Linked DNA regions of Variovorax terrae. The protein of the gene in region 1 interacts with the protein of each later gene in a pairwise test. Links are inferred from orthologs where the notes say so. Each region holds a gene or a part of one and is shown on either strand. Other genes may lie near its edges. The genes, in order: grxD and MMF98_RS08540.

The links.
Region 2: the proteins of grxD (region 1) and MMF98_RS08540 interact in binary tests that used the Escherichia coli proteins (3 or more experiments, as listed by UniProt). The link is inferred for Variovorax terrae from one-to-one orthologs.

What each region holds. Positions count from the first base shown.
Region 1 is NZ_JALGBI010000002.1:491,876-499,422, reverse strand. The notes cover bases 975-3,913. They hold grxD (Grx4 family monothiol glutaredoxin), read left to right. Parts: upstream 975-2,251; coding sequence 2,252-2,575; downstream 2,576-3,913. Other genes in these bases: MMF98_RS17790 (hypothetical protein), read left to right, coding at 2,763-3,913; prmC (peptide chain release factor N(5)-glutamine methyltransferase), read left to right, coding at 1,358-2,185; prfA (peptide chain release factor 1), read left to right, coding at 975-1,283. Also shown: more of prfA, read left to right, coding at 195-974; more of MMF98_RS17790, read left to right, coding at 3,914-4,214; mgtA (magnesium-translocating P-type ATPase), read right to left, coding at 4,369-7,140; MMF98_RS17780 (hypothetical protein), read right to left, coding at 7,137-7,547. UniProt on the Escherichia coli protein: Monothiol glutaredoxin involved in the biogenesis of iron-sulfur clusters.
Region 2 is NZ_JALGBI010000001.1:1,805,005-1,812,559, reverse strand. The notes cover bases 2,986-5,932. They hold MMF98_RS08540 (BolA family protein), read left to right. Parts: upstream 2,986-4,299; coding sequence 4,300-4,566; downstream 4,567-5,932. Other genes in these bases: MMF98_RS08530 (acetyltransferase domain-containing protein), read right to left, coding at 5,472-5,932; MMF98_RS08535 (peptidylprolyl isomerase), read left to right, coding at 4,637-5,422; MMF98_RS08545 (septation protein A), read left to right, coding at 3,755-4,303; msrB (peptide-methionine (R)-S-oxide reductase MsrB), read left to right, coding at 3,319-3,735; MMF98_RS08555 (protein adenylyltransferase SelO), read left to right, coding at 2,986-3,322. Outside these bases: MMF98_RS08565 (extracellular catalytic domain type 1 short-chain-length polyhydroxyalkanoate depolymerase), read right to left, coding at 1-911; MMF98_RS08560 (Crp/Fnr family transcriptional regulator), read left to right, coding at 1,091-1,786; more of MMF98_RS08555, read left to right, coding at 1,832-2,985; more of MMF98_RS08530, read right to left, coding at 5,933-6,224; MMF98_RS08525 (glycosyltransferase family 39 protein), read left to right, coding at 6,516-7,555. UniProt on the Escherichia coli protein: Transcriptional regulator that plays an important role in general stress response. Has many effects on cell morphology, cell growth and cell division. Acts by regulating the transcription of many genes, including dacA (PBP-5), dacC (PBP-6), ampC and mreB.

The DNA.
Region 1 (7,547 bases):
CGTCAGGCGCCTTGATTGGCGCTGTTTTCACCTCGTTCGCACTGGTAAAAATAGGGTGAACAGGCCCTAGCGACGCTCGAGGACTCCGCGGGCCCTTCGACAAGCTCAGGGCGAACGGAATCTCTTCCCCTGCCGGACCGTGCCGTCCGGGCCGAGCCTGTCGAAGCCTTCCTCTCCTTTGTGACCCGCCTGCCGTGAAACCTTTTCTCCGCCAGCAACTCGACCGCTACCCCGTGCGCCTGCACGAACTCGATTTCTACCTGTCGCAGCCCGACGTGGTGACCGACATGGAGCGCTTTCGCGCGCTCACGCGCGAGCACGCCGAGGTCAGCGAGGTGGCCGGCTGCTTCGCCCGCTTCCTGCAGCGCGAGAGCGACCTGGCGCAGGCCCGCGAGATGCTCGACGACCCCGACATGGCCGAGCTGGCGCAGGCCGAGATCCCGGCCGCCGAGGCCGACCTCACCGCGCTGGAGGACGAGCTGCAGCGCCTGCTGCTGCCCAAGGACCCGGACGACGTGCGCAACACCTTCCTCGAAATCCGCGCCGGCACCGGCGGCGACGAGTCGGCCCTGTTCGCCGGCGACCTGCTGCGCATGTACACCCGCTACGCCGAGCGCCAGGGCTGGCGCTGCGAGATCGTGAGCGAGAGCGAGGGCGAGGTCGGCGGCTACAAGGAGGTGGTGATCCGCGTGGTGGGCGACAGCGTCTACGGCAAGCTCAAGTTCGAGTCCGGCGGCCACCGCGTGCAGCGCGTGCCCGCCACCGAGACGCAGGGCCGCATCCACACCAGCGCCTGCACCGTGGCCGCGCTGCCCGAGCCCGACGAGGCGCAGGCGGTGCAGATCAACCCGGCCGACCTGCGCATCGACACCTACCGCGCCAGTGGCGCCGGCGGCCAGCACGTGAACAAGACCGACTCGGCCGTGCGCATCACCCACATTCCCACCGGCATCGTGGCCGAGTGCCAGGACGACCGCAGCCAGCACCGCAACAAGGCCAAGGCCATGCAGGTGCTGGCCGCGCGCATCCACGAAAAGGAGCGCAGCGAGCGCGCCGCCAGGGAGGCCGCCACGCGCAAGGGCCTGATCGGCAGCGGCGACCGCAGCGACCGCATCCGCACCTACAACTTCCCGCAGGGCCGCCTGACCGACCACCGCATCAACCTCACGCTGTACAAGCTGCAGTTCATCATGGAGGGCGACCTCGACGAGGTGATCGACGCGCTGCTGCTGGCGCGCAAGGCCGAGCAGCTCGAAGAGCTGGAACTCGGCGTTTCGGCCTGATTTTGGATGAAATACGGCCAAGGTCCTCGCCCCACGGTCATTTATTGCTACTATTTTGATAGCACCTTGATGCCATGACGATCGCCCAGGCCCTGCAAGCCGCCGCCGCGCTCGGCCTCGAGCGCCTGGACGCCCAGCTGCTGCTGCTGCACGCGCTGGGCCGCGCCGAGCACGGCCGCGCCTGGCTGCTGGCGCATGACGGCGACGCCCTGCCCGAGGCCGCGCAGCAGCAGTTCCAGCAGCTCAGCCAGCGCCGCGCCGCCGGCGAGCCGCTGGCCTACCTCACCGGCCGGCGCGAGTTCTTCGGCCTGGCGCTGCAGGTGGACGCCCGCGTGCTGGTGCCGCGGCCCGACACCGAGACCCTGGTCGAGTGGAGCCTGCAGGTCCTGGCCGGCCAGCCGGGCGCCTCGGTGCTGGACCTGGGCACCGGCAGCGGCGCCATCGCGCTGGCCCTCAAGCACGCGCGCCCCGATGCCCAGGTGAGCGCCGTGGACGCCAGCGCCGGCGCGCTGGCCGTGGCGCAGGCCAATGCCCAGCGGCTCGGGCTGGAGGTGGCGTTCCGCCAGGGCTCCTGGCTGGCCGGCACCCCGGGCCGCTACCACCTGATCGCCTCCAACCCGCCCTACATCGCGCAGGACGACCCGCACCTGGCCGCGCTCGGCCACGAGCCGCGCGAGGCCCTGGCGGCCGGCCCCGACGGGCTGGACGACCTGCGCGCCATCGTCTCGCAGGCGCCCGCCCACCTGCACCCCGGCGGCTGGCTGCTGCTGGAGCACGGCTGGGACCAGGCCGCGGCCGTGCGCGCCCTGCTGGCGCAGCGCGGCTTCGGCGCCGTGGCCAGCCACCGCGATCTGGCCGGCATTGAGCGCTGCTCCGGCGGACAATGGCCGGCGCTGGGATAATCGGGGGTAACGCTTCCGATCCCGGCCCGGCCCGGCCGGGTGAAGCCCCCTTTAGGAGAGTGACCCATGAGCAACGCCCAGCAACGCATCGACGACCTCGTCAAGCACAACGACATCCTGCTGTTCATGAAGGGCAGCGCGAGCTTCCCCATGTGCGGCTTCTCGGGCCGCGCCATCCAGATCCTCAAGGCCTGCGGCGTGGACCCCCGCACCCTCAAGACCGTGAACGTGCTGGAGGACGACGAGATCCGCCAGGGCATCAAGGCCTACAGCAACTGGCCCACCATCCCGCAGCTCTACGTGAAGGGCGAGTTCATCGGCGGCTCGGACATCATGATGGAGATGTACGAGAACGGCGAGCTCCAGCAGGTGCTGAGTGCACAGGCCTGAGCCGACCTCCCTCCATTCCCTTCCAAGCCAAGCCGCCCCCGGGCGGTTTTTGCTCTGCCGAAATCAGGAAAGCAGTCGTCCGCACCATGGCTGACCGCAGACCGTTCTACTCCATTTGTGGTATGACACGAGCCGCACCCCGCCCTAGCATCACAGTGCCGCCAAAGGCACACCGGAGGGGATTCACATGGCTCATCACACACGCAACTCAAGAGGTAGCGCACGTTATCGGTTCTTGAACGCCAGGCGCCAAATCCTGGCTTGGTCAGGGGGAGGCCTCCTCTTCCTCGGGCTCACCGGCTGCGCCGCCAACTGGACCTCGATCTACCGCAACCAGACCGTCACGGATGCCCCGGGAGCCCGGCAGGCGATCGTGACCATGGACGCCAAGCAGCGCGCCGTTCATTCGGTGCAATACGGCACTGGCGCCGAAGCCACCATCAAGCTGTGTGCGGAACAGGCGCCGGACATTTTTTCCGTCATCAGCGCGAGCGCAAACGCCTCGGCCAGCGCCACGGCCACTGCCGAGCAAAAGAACCTGAGCGCCTCACTGGCTCAAGCCATCGCCGAATCTGGCGGCGCCATCGAGCGGTCGCAGACGGTCAATCTGCTGGCCATGTCGCTGTATCGCAGTTGTGAGCGTCAGCTAAACAACATGATCAGCGACGAAGAAATGACTCTTCAAGCAGCACGAGATCAACGCATGCTGGTGTCGGTGCTGGCCATCGAGCAGTTGACCAACATGATACGGCCGCAGCTCAACCGCACGTCCGCATTCAGCGGCGGCTCGGCCGGAGGTGCTGCCGCCAAATTCGCTGACCAGTTGACTGCCGCTCGTGACGACGTCAAAGCGACCGAAACGGCTGAGGGCAACGCTAAAAAGGCCTACGACGCGGTGCTCGACAAGGCCAAGCCGGCCGAAGGAAAAGAGAAAGATTGCACCGCCATCGCGGACACGGGCGACCAAAAGGACTGCCAGGACAAAAAGTTGGACTGGAATGCAAAAAAGAAAAAGGCCGATGACGCCCGCAAGTTCTACGACAGCCTCGCCGCTCAGGGCCCGGCTCTCAACGCAGCAGCGACCGCTGCGACCGCCACCTCGACAACACCAGTCCAAGTGAGCGCCACCCTGAGTGACGTGGCCATTCAAACCATTGCCAGCACCGTCAGCCAGTTGGCCAGTCTGGGAGTCACCATCGACTACCAGGGAGAAATGTGCGTGCATAAGAATGCGAGCGCCACAAAACCCCTTACGAGTTGCCCCGGTGCCACTTCAAGCGAGGACCTGCTAAACGTCCAGCCCAGTAAAGGCACACAGCAACCCGCGATCTTCATTTATCCGCAAGTCGCCAAGGCATCGCAACGCGCAGCACTGGACACGCTGCTGAGAGCCAAACATTCGGAGATTTTGAATAGTGCGACCATCTACCTCACGGAGGCGATTCCGGACTACAGGGGAGTCAACGTCCTGCGGTACTTCCGGCCAGACGACAAAGCATCATGCAGCACCACCGCCACGGCGCTGGGCGGGATTCTGAAGATGCCGTTGCAGTGCATTTTTGTGCGCGGCTACGAAAACAGGGTCAAACCAGGCCAAATGGAAATCTGGCTGGGACCGGATGCCATCGTTCCCTCCTGAACTAGAGAAGGACCGCGGCAACGCAGATCCAGTGTATTTCGTGCTTTGGCAGATTTTCAGAGGAAAGTTTGGCTAATGTCCAGGCGGGGTGGTTATTTTCAGCTATATTTTTGATAGCACACAACTGCCACACTGCCCGGCGGCCCTCCTTCCTTCACTGCCAGCCGAAGCGCCGGATGTAGAACTTCTTCATCGCCGTGGTGAGCACGGCGTAGCCCAGCAGGATCGCCACCAGCCAGGGGAAGAACAGCAGCGGCAGCGGCTGCAGCTTGAAGTAGTCGTGCAACGGCCCCATCGGCAGGAAGATGCCGACCGCCATGATGGCCGCCGTGGTCAGCAGCAGCGGCCACGCCGCGCGGCTCTCGATGAACGGTAGCTTGGGCGTGCGGATCATGTGCACGATCAGGGTCTGCGTGATCAGCCCCACGACGAACCAGCCCGACTGGAACAGCGTCTGCTGCTCCACGCTGCTGGCCTTGAACACGAACCACATCAGGGCGAAGGTCACGATGTCGAAGATCGAGCTGACCGGGCCGAAGAACAGCATGAAGCGGCCGATGTCGCCCGGGTTCCAGCGCAGCGGCTTGCGCACCAGCTCGCTGTCCACGTTGTCGAACGGGATCGCGATCTGCGAGATGTCGTACAGCAGGTTCTGCACCAGGAGCTGCAGCGGCAGCATCGGCAGGAACGGCAGGAAGGCACTGGCCACCAGCACCGAGAACACGTTGCCGAAGTTGGAGCTGGCCGTCATGCGGATGTACTTGAGCATGTTGCTGAAGGTCCGGCGGCCCTCGATCACGCCCTCCTCCAGCACCATCAGGCTCTTCTCGAGCAGGATGATGTCGGCCGCCTCCTTGGCGATGTCCACCGCGCTGTCCACCGAGATGCCGATGTCGGCCGCGCGCAGCGCCGGCGCGTCGTTGATGCCGTCGCCCATGAAGCCCACCACGTGGCCCTTGGCCCGCAGCGCGCGCACCAGCCGCTCCTTGTGCAGCGGCGTGAGCTTGGCGAACACCTGGTGCACGTCCACGGCATGGGCCAGGGCCTCGTCGCTCATGCGCTCGATCTGCGAGCCGAGCAGCACGTCGTCGGCCGGCAGGCCGACCTGGCTGCACACCCGGGCCGTGACGAGTTCGTTGTCGCCGGTCAGCACCTTGACGGTGACGCCGTGCTCGTTGAGCGCCTTCAGCGCCGGCGCGGCCGATTCCTTGGGCGGGTCGAGGAAGGCGATGTAGCCGATCAGCGTCAGGTCGGCCTCGTCGGCCACCGAGTAGGCGTTGGGGCTGGCCGGGATCTCCTTCATCGCCACCGCCACCACGCGCAACCCGTCCTCGTTCAGGCGGCGGGTCACCTCGAGCACGCGCGCCAGCATGGCCTCGTCCAGCGCATGCTCCTGCGGGCCCTCGCCGTTCTCGATGCGCACGCGCGCGCACACGGACAGCATCTCCTCCAGCGCGCCCTTGCAGATCAGCTCGTGGTGGTCGTCGCGCTCCGACACCACGACCGACATGCGCCGGCGCTCGAAGTCGAACGGAATCTCGTCGATCTTGCGGTAGTCCTGCTCCAGCTTGAGCTCGGTCTGCAGTTCCACGTGCTCGAGCACGGCGCGGTCGAGCAGGTTCTTCAGCCCGGTCTGGTAGTGGCTGTTGAGGTAGGCGAACTTCAGCACCTCCTCCGAGGAGTTGCCGAACACGTCGGTGTGGCGCTCCAGCGCGATCTTGTCCTGCGTCAGCGTGCCGGTCTTGTCGGTGCACAGCACGTCCATCGCGCCGAAGTTCTGGATCGCGTCCAGCCGCTTCACGATCACCTTGCGGCGCGCCAGCAGCACGGCGCCCTTGGCCAGCGTGGAGGTCACGATCATCGGCAGCATCTCGGGCGTCAGGCCCACCGCCACCGAGAGCGCGAACAGGAAGGCCTCCATCCAGTCGCCCTTGGTGAAGCCGTTGACCAGCAGGACGATCGGCACCATCACCAGCGCGAAGCGGATCAGCAGCCAGCTCACGCTGTTGACGCCGGCCTGGAACGCGGTCGGCGTGCGGTCGGTGGCGGTGACGCGGGTGGCCAGCATGCCGAAATAGGTGCGGTTGCCGGTGGCCACCACCAGCGCCGTGGCCGAGCCCGACACCACGTTGGTGCCCATGAACAGCAGGTTGCTCTGCTCCAGCACGCTGTCGCTGCTGGCGCGCCGCTCGGCGAACTTCTCCACCGGCAGCGATTCGCCGGTCATCGCGGCCTGGCCCACGAACAGGTCCTTGGCCGTCATCACGCGGCAGTCGGCCGGGATCATGTCGCCGGCCGACAGCACCACGTGGTCGCCCGGCACCAGCTCGCGGATCGGCACCTCCTGGCGCGAGGGCGGGCGGCGCGTGTGCAGGTGCGCCTCGAAGTAGCGCTCGGCCACCTCGGCCGCCTCGGTGCCGAGGTCGCGCCGGATCACGGTGGCGGTGTTGCTCACCATGGCCTTGAGGCGCTCGGCGGCGCGGCTGGAGCGGCCCTCCTGCACGAAGCGGATCAGCGTGGACAGCACCACCATCGTGCTGATCACGATCGTGGCCTTGGCGTCCTCGGTCAGGTACGACACCACGGCCAGCACCGTGAGCAGCAGGTTGAACGGGTTCTTGTAGCACTGCCACAGGTGCAGCCACCAGGCCAGCGGCTTTTCGTGCTCGACCTCGTTGGGGCCGTAGTGCTCCAGCAGGGCCGCGGCTTCCGGCGCGCTCAGGCCGTCTTCGTGGGAATCGAGCTGCACCAGCGCCGCCGACAGGTCGTCGCGGGCCGCGCGCAGCAGGTCGCGCGAGAGGTGCTCCGGCACCGGCTGCGACAGGCCCCGCCCCGCCACCGTCTCCAGCAGGGCCCGGCGGCCGAAATGCTTGGCGGTGTGGCGGCTGCGCAGGAAGTTGCCAAACCAGGTCTTCAGGAAATTCATGCGGGGACTCCGGTTGCGGGGGGCCTGTGTTCGGAAGGGGGGCGCAGGCGTTGGAGCGCGCGGCGCGCCGCGGGTTCCATCGCCGGTGCAGGCATCATCGGGGCGGCGCTGCGGGCCAGGCCGCCCAGCGTATCGAGCCGGATCAGGACCAGCTGCGACGGCTCCAGCAGCCGAGCCAGGCCCTGCACCAGGCGGGCCGCCGCGGCGACCGAGCCGGTGAACTCGCCGCTGAGCATGCAGCGGGCCGGCGGCAGGCCGAGCCACTGCTCCTGCACACAGGAGAGCTGCACCCGGGTGTCATAGGCGGCGCAGCGCAGCAGCTCGCGGGCGCTGTCCCGCGCCTCGGCGCAGACGATCAGCGCCACGCGGTGGTGCAGCCGGGCGGGAGCGCGGTGACGATCGACAGT
Region 2 (7,555 bases), on another replicon or contig:
CCGCTCCAGGCGTGGTTCATGCCTTCCACCGTGTATTTCTGGGCCACGGTCACGCCGGCATTGTTCTTGTAGGTGGCCACGGTGTAGTTCCGGCCGCCGGGCACCGGGGTGGTATAGCTGTTGATGCTGGACGCCACGTAGCGCGCGCTGTCGTTGTCCAGGCCGTCGTCGCCCAGGTCGTTGGTCTGCACGAACTGCTGCACGGTCTGCTCGCCATTGACCGGGTTGACCACGATGTCATCCGTGCCGTGGAACACCAGCATGGGCATCAGGCGGCGCGGCGAGCCCGAGCATTGCCAGGCGTCGCGGCCCCGCACATCGGGGTCGTAGGGGCTACCCAGCAGCAATGATTCGGCCGATGTCACCAGGCCCACGCCGCCCTTGTACATGCCGCCCGAATGCACCGCCCCCGCGGCGAACACGTCGGAATAGCAGGCCGCCATGATGGAGGTCATGGCGCCTCCGGAGGAAATGCCGGTGACGTAGACGCGCGAGTTGTCGACGCTGTAGCGGCTCTTCACCTTGTTGACGATGCCCATGAGGATCGACGGTTCGCCCGAGCCGCGCGACTGGTTGAACGAGAACATGAAGTTCCAGCAGCGCTGCGGGTTGGCCGTTGCGTTCTGCCGCGGATAGACGACGATGAAGTTCTCGCGGTCGGCCAGCTCGTTGAAGCGGCTCACGGCGGCCATGCTGTTGGGGTCGCTCAGGCAGCCATGGATCATCAGCACCACCGGCACGGGCGTGCCGGCGCGGTAGTTGGTCGGTACCCAGGTCTGGAATTCACGGGTGCCCCAGATGTTGCCGTAGAGGTCGAACGTCCATTGGCCCGCGGCGGCGGGCCAGGCGATGAAAAGGCAGAGCGAGGCGAGAAGGCCGGCGGCAAGCCGGCGCAGGATGCGGTAAGCCATGGGTTGTCTCCATTCCGTTGAGGGTTGGGGGTCTGTTCTTCAGGTACTGCCCGAAAACTTTAGGGCGGGAGGCGCACCGGGCCGTTATCCGTGGCGGCCAATCTATTGACTTTGCAGGACAGCGCGCGGCCGGGCCGGCGGCACAATACCGATCCCAGGCTCCAAGGACAATTGCAGGCATGTTCCACGACATCTCCCGCCCCTCCACCCGGCTCCTTCAGTCGCAGCCCTGGTTCCAGCGGCTGCCCGAAGCGGCCCGGGCCCGCGTCACCGAGCGCGTGCGGACGCAGTCCGGCGGCAAGGGCGAGGTGCTGCTGCGCGAAGGAGAGCCGGTCGAGGGCTGGTATGCGGTGCTGTCGGGCCTGGTCAAGCTGCAGAGCCAGTCGCCGCAGGGGCGGCTGTCGGTGTTTCTGGGCGTGCCCGGCGGTGAATGGTTTGGCGAAGGCTCGGTCCTGAAGACCGAGCCGCGCCGCTACGACGTGATCGCGCTGCGCGACACCGAGCTGCTGTGCCTGCCGCGCGGCCAGTTCGACGAGCTGCGCGCCACCAGCCTGGAGTTCAACCAGGCGCTGGTGACCCAGATGAACATGCGGCTGGGCCAGGCCATGGCCATCATCGAGGCCGGCCGCATCCGCTCGCCCGAGCAGCGCGTCGCGCTCTACCTGAGCCGGCTCTTCTGGCATGGCCTGCGCCGGCTCAGGCTGTCACAGGAAGAGCTGGGGCATCTGGTCGGCCTGTCGCGCCAGACCGTCAACCGGGCCCTCAAATCGCTCGAGCAGCAGGGGCTTGTGTCGCTGGAATCCGGCCGCGTGAGCATCCTCGACGAGGAAAAGCTGGCCCGGCTCCTGACCCACCCCGAAACGGCCGCCGAGTAACCCTGCCCGGGCTGCGCCGCGGCGCATGCGGCGACAATCCTCCCCATGAACCCGCCCGCCGACACGGCCCTCGACCCCGCTCCGGGCCTTGCCTGGCACAACAGCTTCGCCGCGCTCGGCGAAGACTTCTACACCTTGCTGCCGCCCACGCCCCTGCCCGAGCCCTATTGGGTCGGCAAGAACCCCGCGCTGGCGCGCGAACTGGAGCTGGACGATGCCTGGTTCGCCTCGCAGGCCGCGCTCGAGGCCTTCACCGGCAACCGGGCGCTGGCCGGCAGCCGGGCGCTGGCCAGCGTCTACAGCGGCCATCAGTTCGGCGTCTGGGCCGGCCAGCTCGGCGACGGCCGGGCCCTCCTGCTTGGCGAGCTGCAGACACCCGCCGGCCCGCAGGAGCTTCAGCTCAAGGGCAGCGGCCGCACACCCTACTCGCGCATGGGCGATGGCCGCGCGGTGCTGCGTTCGAGCGTGCGCGAGTTCCTGTGCAGCGAAGCCATGCAGGCCCTGGGCATCCCGACCAGCCGCGCCCTGTGCGTGACCGGCTCGGACGCGCCAGTGCGCCGCGAGGAGATCGAAACCGCCGCCGTGGTCACGCGCGTGGCGCCGAGCTTCATCCGCTTCGGCCATTTCGAGCATTTCGCGGCCAGCCGGCAGCATGCGCAGCTCAGGATCCTGGCCGACTACGTGATCGACCGGTTCTACCCGGCGTGCCGCACCACGGAGCAGTTCGCCGGCAATCCCTATGCCGCGCTGCTGGAGGCCGTGAGCGGGCGCACCGCCGCGATGGTGGCGCAGTGGCAGGCCGTGGGCTTCTGCCATGGCGTGATGAACACCGACAACATGAGCATCCTGGGGCTGACCATCGACTACGGCCCGTTCCAGTTCCTCGATACCTTCAACCCCGGCCACATCTGCAACCACAGCGACACCCACGGCCGCTACGCCTATGGCAAGCAACCCAACGTCGCCTACTGGAACCTGTTCTGCCTGGGCCAGGCCCTGCTGCCGCTGGTCGGTGAGCAGGAACTCGCGCTGGCGGCGCTGGAGCCGTACAAGACCGTCTTTCCCCGGGAGTTCGAGGCGCGCATGCGCGCCAAGCTGGGCCTGGCGGATGCGCAGCCGGGCGATCTGGCGCTGATCGAGTCGCTTCTCAAGCTGCTGACCCGGGACCAGGTCGACTACACCATCTTCTGGCGGCGGCTGTCACACCATGTTGCAGGGGCCGGGCCCGAAACGGTGCGCGACCTGTTTCTCGACCGGGCCGCGTTCGACGCCTGGCTGCTACAATTTTCGGAGCGCCTCACGACCGCTGGACCTGGACATCCGGCCGATTTGATGCTCAAAACCAACCCGAAGTACGTGCTGCGCAACCATCTGGGCCAACAGGCCATCGAAAAAGCGAAACTAAAGGATTTTTCCGGGGTCGATACCTTGCTGAGCCTGCTGCAGGCCCCATTTGACGAACATCCGGGACAGGACGCAGCTGCCGGCTTCCCGCCCGACTGGGCCTCTTCCATCGAAATCAGCTGTTCATCATGAGCCACAAGATCGAAAAGACCGACGCCGAATGGCAGGCGCTGCTCGCGCACAAGGGCGCCGAGCCGCGCGCCTTCGAAGTCACGCGCCACGCGGCCACCGAGCGGCCGTTCACCGGCAAGTACGAGGCCCACTGGGCCGACGGCTCCTACCACTGCGTCTGCTGCGGCGCCAAGCTGTTCGACTCCGACACCAAGTTCGACGCCGGCTGCGGCTGGCCGAGCTTCTCGCTGGCGAGTCCCGGCGCGATCCGCGAGATCGTGGACCGCAGCCATGGCATGGTGCGCACCGAAACCGTGTGCGCCCAATGCGATGCCCATCTGGGCCATGTGTTCGAAGACGGCCCGGCACCCACCGGCCTGCGTTACTGCATGAATTCGGCCTCGCTGGATTTCACGCCCCAGCCCTCCCCCTGACCCGGCCGCCCCCCTCTCCATGAAACTGTTTCTCGACTTCTTCCCCATCATCCTGTTCTTCGTGGCCTTCAAGGTCTGGGGCATCTATGTCGCCACGGCCGTGGCCATCGCCGCCACACTGGTGCAGATCGGCTACGTCCGCTTCAAGCACGGCAAGGTCGAGCCCATGCAATGGATCAGCCTGGGCGTGATCGTGCTGTTCGGCGGCGCTACCCTGATCGCCCACAACGACACCTTCATCAAATGGAAGCCCACCGTGCTGTACTGGCTGATGGGCGGCGCGCTGCTGGCGGGCCAGTTGTTCTTCAGGAAGAACCTGCTCAAGTCGCTGATGGGCGCCCAGATGGAGCTGCCCGACAACGCCTGGCGCGTGATGAACTGGAGCTGGACTGCCTTCTTCGCGGTAATGGGCGTCATCAACCTGTGGGTGGCCTTCAATTTCGACACCGACACCTGGGTCAACTTCAAGCTGTTCGGCGGCCTGGGCCTGATGGTGCTGTTCGTGATCGGCCAGGCGCTCTACCTGGGCCGCTACCTCAAGACCGACACGGAGACACGCGACTCGTGAGCACCGCCATCCACGCCGCCGCGCTCGAGCAGCGGCTGCGCGACGCGCTGGCGCCGACGCAGCTCGAAGTGCTGGACGAAAGCGCCGCCCACGCCGGCCATGCGGGCGCCAACGGCACGGGTTTCGGCACCCATTTCCGGGTGCGGATCGCGTCACCTTTGTTTACAGGACAGCCCCGATTGGCGCGCCATCGCCTTGTGTATGATGCGCTGCAAGATTTCATTGATCGGGGCGTTCATGCCATCGCCATTGAAACGCTCTGATACCGCCCCGCTTTGCCATGCTTTCATGAGCGGGTTGCGCTTCATTTTCTAAGACTATCAAGGAAAGACCATGAAAAAGCAGTTCTTATCGGCTATCGCAGCTGCGGCCGTCCTGGGCGCGGTGGCGTTGCCTGCTGCAGCGCAAAACGTCGCCGTGGTGAACGGCAAGGCCGTGCCCAAGTCGCGCGTCGATGCCCTGACGCAGCAAGTGGCGCGCACCGGCCGCCCCATCACGCCCGAGATGCAGGGCCAGATCAAGGATGAAGTGATCGCGCGCGAGATCTTCATCCAGGAAGCGCAAAAGCGCGGCCTCGACGCCACCGACGACTACAAGACCCAGCTCGAGCTGGCCCGCCAGAGCCTGCTGATCCGCGAACTGTTCGCCGACTTCCAGAAGACCCACCCGGTGACCGACGCCGACATCAAGGCCGAGTACGACAAGTTCGTCGCGGCCAACGGCGGCAAGGAATACAAGGCGCGCCACATCCTGGTTGAAAACGAAGCCGATGCCAAGGCCATCATCGCCCAGCTCAAGAAGGGCGCCAAGTTCGAGGACATCGCCAAGAAGCAGTCCAAGGATCCCGGGTCCGGCGCCAATGGTGGCGACCTCGACTGGGCCACGCCCAGCAACTACGTGAAGGAGTTCTCCGACGCGCTGGTCAAGCTCAACAAGGGACAGCTCACCGACACGCCGGTGAAGAGCCAGTTCGGCTGGCACATCATCCGCCTGGACGACGTGCGCCAGGCCCAGTTGCCCAAGCTGGAAGAGGTCAAGCCCCAGATCTCGCAGCAACTGCAGCAGCAGAAGCTGGCCGCCTTCCAGGAAGAACTGCGCAGCAAGGCCAAGGTGGAATAAGAGCTCTCCCGCTTTTTCCGAGTACAACGCGGCCCACGGGCCGCGTTGTTCATTTGAGCGCTGCCAGCGCCGTCAGCAGGCCGATCAGCACCGGCTGGTGCAGCATGTACCAGCTCAGGCTCCAGCGGCCCAGCAGCGCCAGCGGCCGGCCTGCCGCCCCGCCCGGAACGCGCGCCAGCCATTGCGGCCGCTGCTCCAGCACCCAGCGGCCGGCAGCCATGCCCCACCACATCACGCCCAGCCAGGGCAGCACGGGCACATAGTCTTCGGTGATGGGCTTCTTGGTGATCAGGCCGAGCCAGTTCAGCGGCCGGGCATTGAACATCTCGGCAAAACTGCTCAAGGTCCCTGTCGCCAGGAGCTGTTCAGCTATGAATTTCATAGCAATCGCGAGCGCGCCGGCAAGCCACAGCCAACGGCCCCAGCCCGCCGTGAGCCGGACGATGAGAAGCATCACCGCAATGCCGTGCAGCACGCCGAAGTAGATATAGCTTTGCGGGAACATCAGGGCCGATCCCGCCGTGACCAGCAGCGCACAGCCCGCCACCTGCGCCCAGCGCCGCCAGAAACGCCGCCAGCTCTGCCCCTGATGCACCGCGATGGCCTGCCCGAACCCCGCGCAGAACAGGAACAGGCTCACGATGCAGGTGCGCTGCCAGGTCCAGAAAGGGTCATGGTAGAAGTTTTGCCGCAGGTAGCCGAAGTGGTTGAGGTCGAAGCAGAAGTGGAACACCGTCATCCAGACGATGGCCACGCCGCGCAAGGCATCGATCGACCCGAAACGCTGTGTGGAAGAAGCCATGGGCGCCAAGTGTACGCAGGGCCCGCGGCTGACGGCGCACGTGGTCCAGGCGCCTAGTCGCTTTGGGTGATTTACACCTCGCCACCGTTTCCCGACACTGTGCGCTCGCTCACACCGGCGCCGTCCCTCACGTGTACCGCCAGCCGCCCGGGCCTCTGCCCGCCACCAGAGACCCTTGATGCAACAAGGCCGTCACACCTTCATCGCCCTGCCGTTCCTAGAATCACCAACATTACAAATTACTAACAAATGGCCACCGGGCCCCGTTGATGCGGGCGCAGGCGGGCAGACATGAAGGTTGATTCGTCGTTGGATCTGCCCGCGCAGCGCGCGGGCTGGGCGCGTCATGCGCCCCCCGCCTTTGCGGCCTTGACGGTGGCAGGCTGGGTCGTGCTGGCCTGCTGTGTCAATCCCGCGCAGTTTGCCGACAGCATCGAGCAGTACAACTGGGCCCACAGCCTGGAGCTCGGCTACTGGAAACACCCGCCCCTTCCGACCTGGCTCATGGCCCTGGCCATCTGCCTGATGGGTGCCTCCCCGGCCACGGCCTATCTGCTGGCCGCCCTCTGCCTCGCAGGCTGCGCCTTCTGCACCTGGAAAATCGCGCAGCGGCTGCTGCCGCCAGGATCTTCGGCCCCCGCCATCGCCGTGGTGCTGTGGTCGCTGCACCAGGGCTTCTCGTGGCGCGCCCAGACCTACAACCACAACACCGTCCTGGTGCTGGCCATTGCCGCGATGGTCTGGGCCACGCTGGTGGCGGTGCAGAGCCGGCGGCTGCTGCACTGGGGCATCGTGGGGCTGCTGGCCGGCGCGGCGCTGCTGAGCAAATACCAGGCGGTCGTTCCGATTCTTGGCGTCCTGTTTGTCCTATGGCGGATCGGCGTGCTCAGAGGCCCGCAAGGCCAGCGCCGGGGCGTGGCCCTGGCCCTGCTGGTGGCCTGTGCCGTGTTCCTGCCGCACCTGCTCTGGTCGCTTCAGCACGGCCTGCCGTCCTATCAGTATTTCAAGCAAAGCGCCCCGGTCCTGGGTTACAGCGAACGCATCGTGCGCTGGCTGTCTTTCCTCACGAACCAGCTGCGCTTTCATCTGCCCATGCTGGCCGCGCTTGGCGTGGCCGTGCTGTTCGCCCGGGCCCGGCCGGCCGAGCCTTCCACCGGTGCGGCCAATTCCACCCTGGTCACGCAGTGGTTCTGGGGGCTGGTGGGCATTCCCTTTCTGGTCCTGATGGCGATCGTGCTGCTGGGCGGCGTGAAGCTGCAGAGCTTCTGGGGGCTGCAGACGATGCAGTTCGTGCCGCTGCTGATTGCCTGGCAGATCAGCCGGCTCCCCTT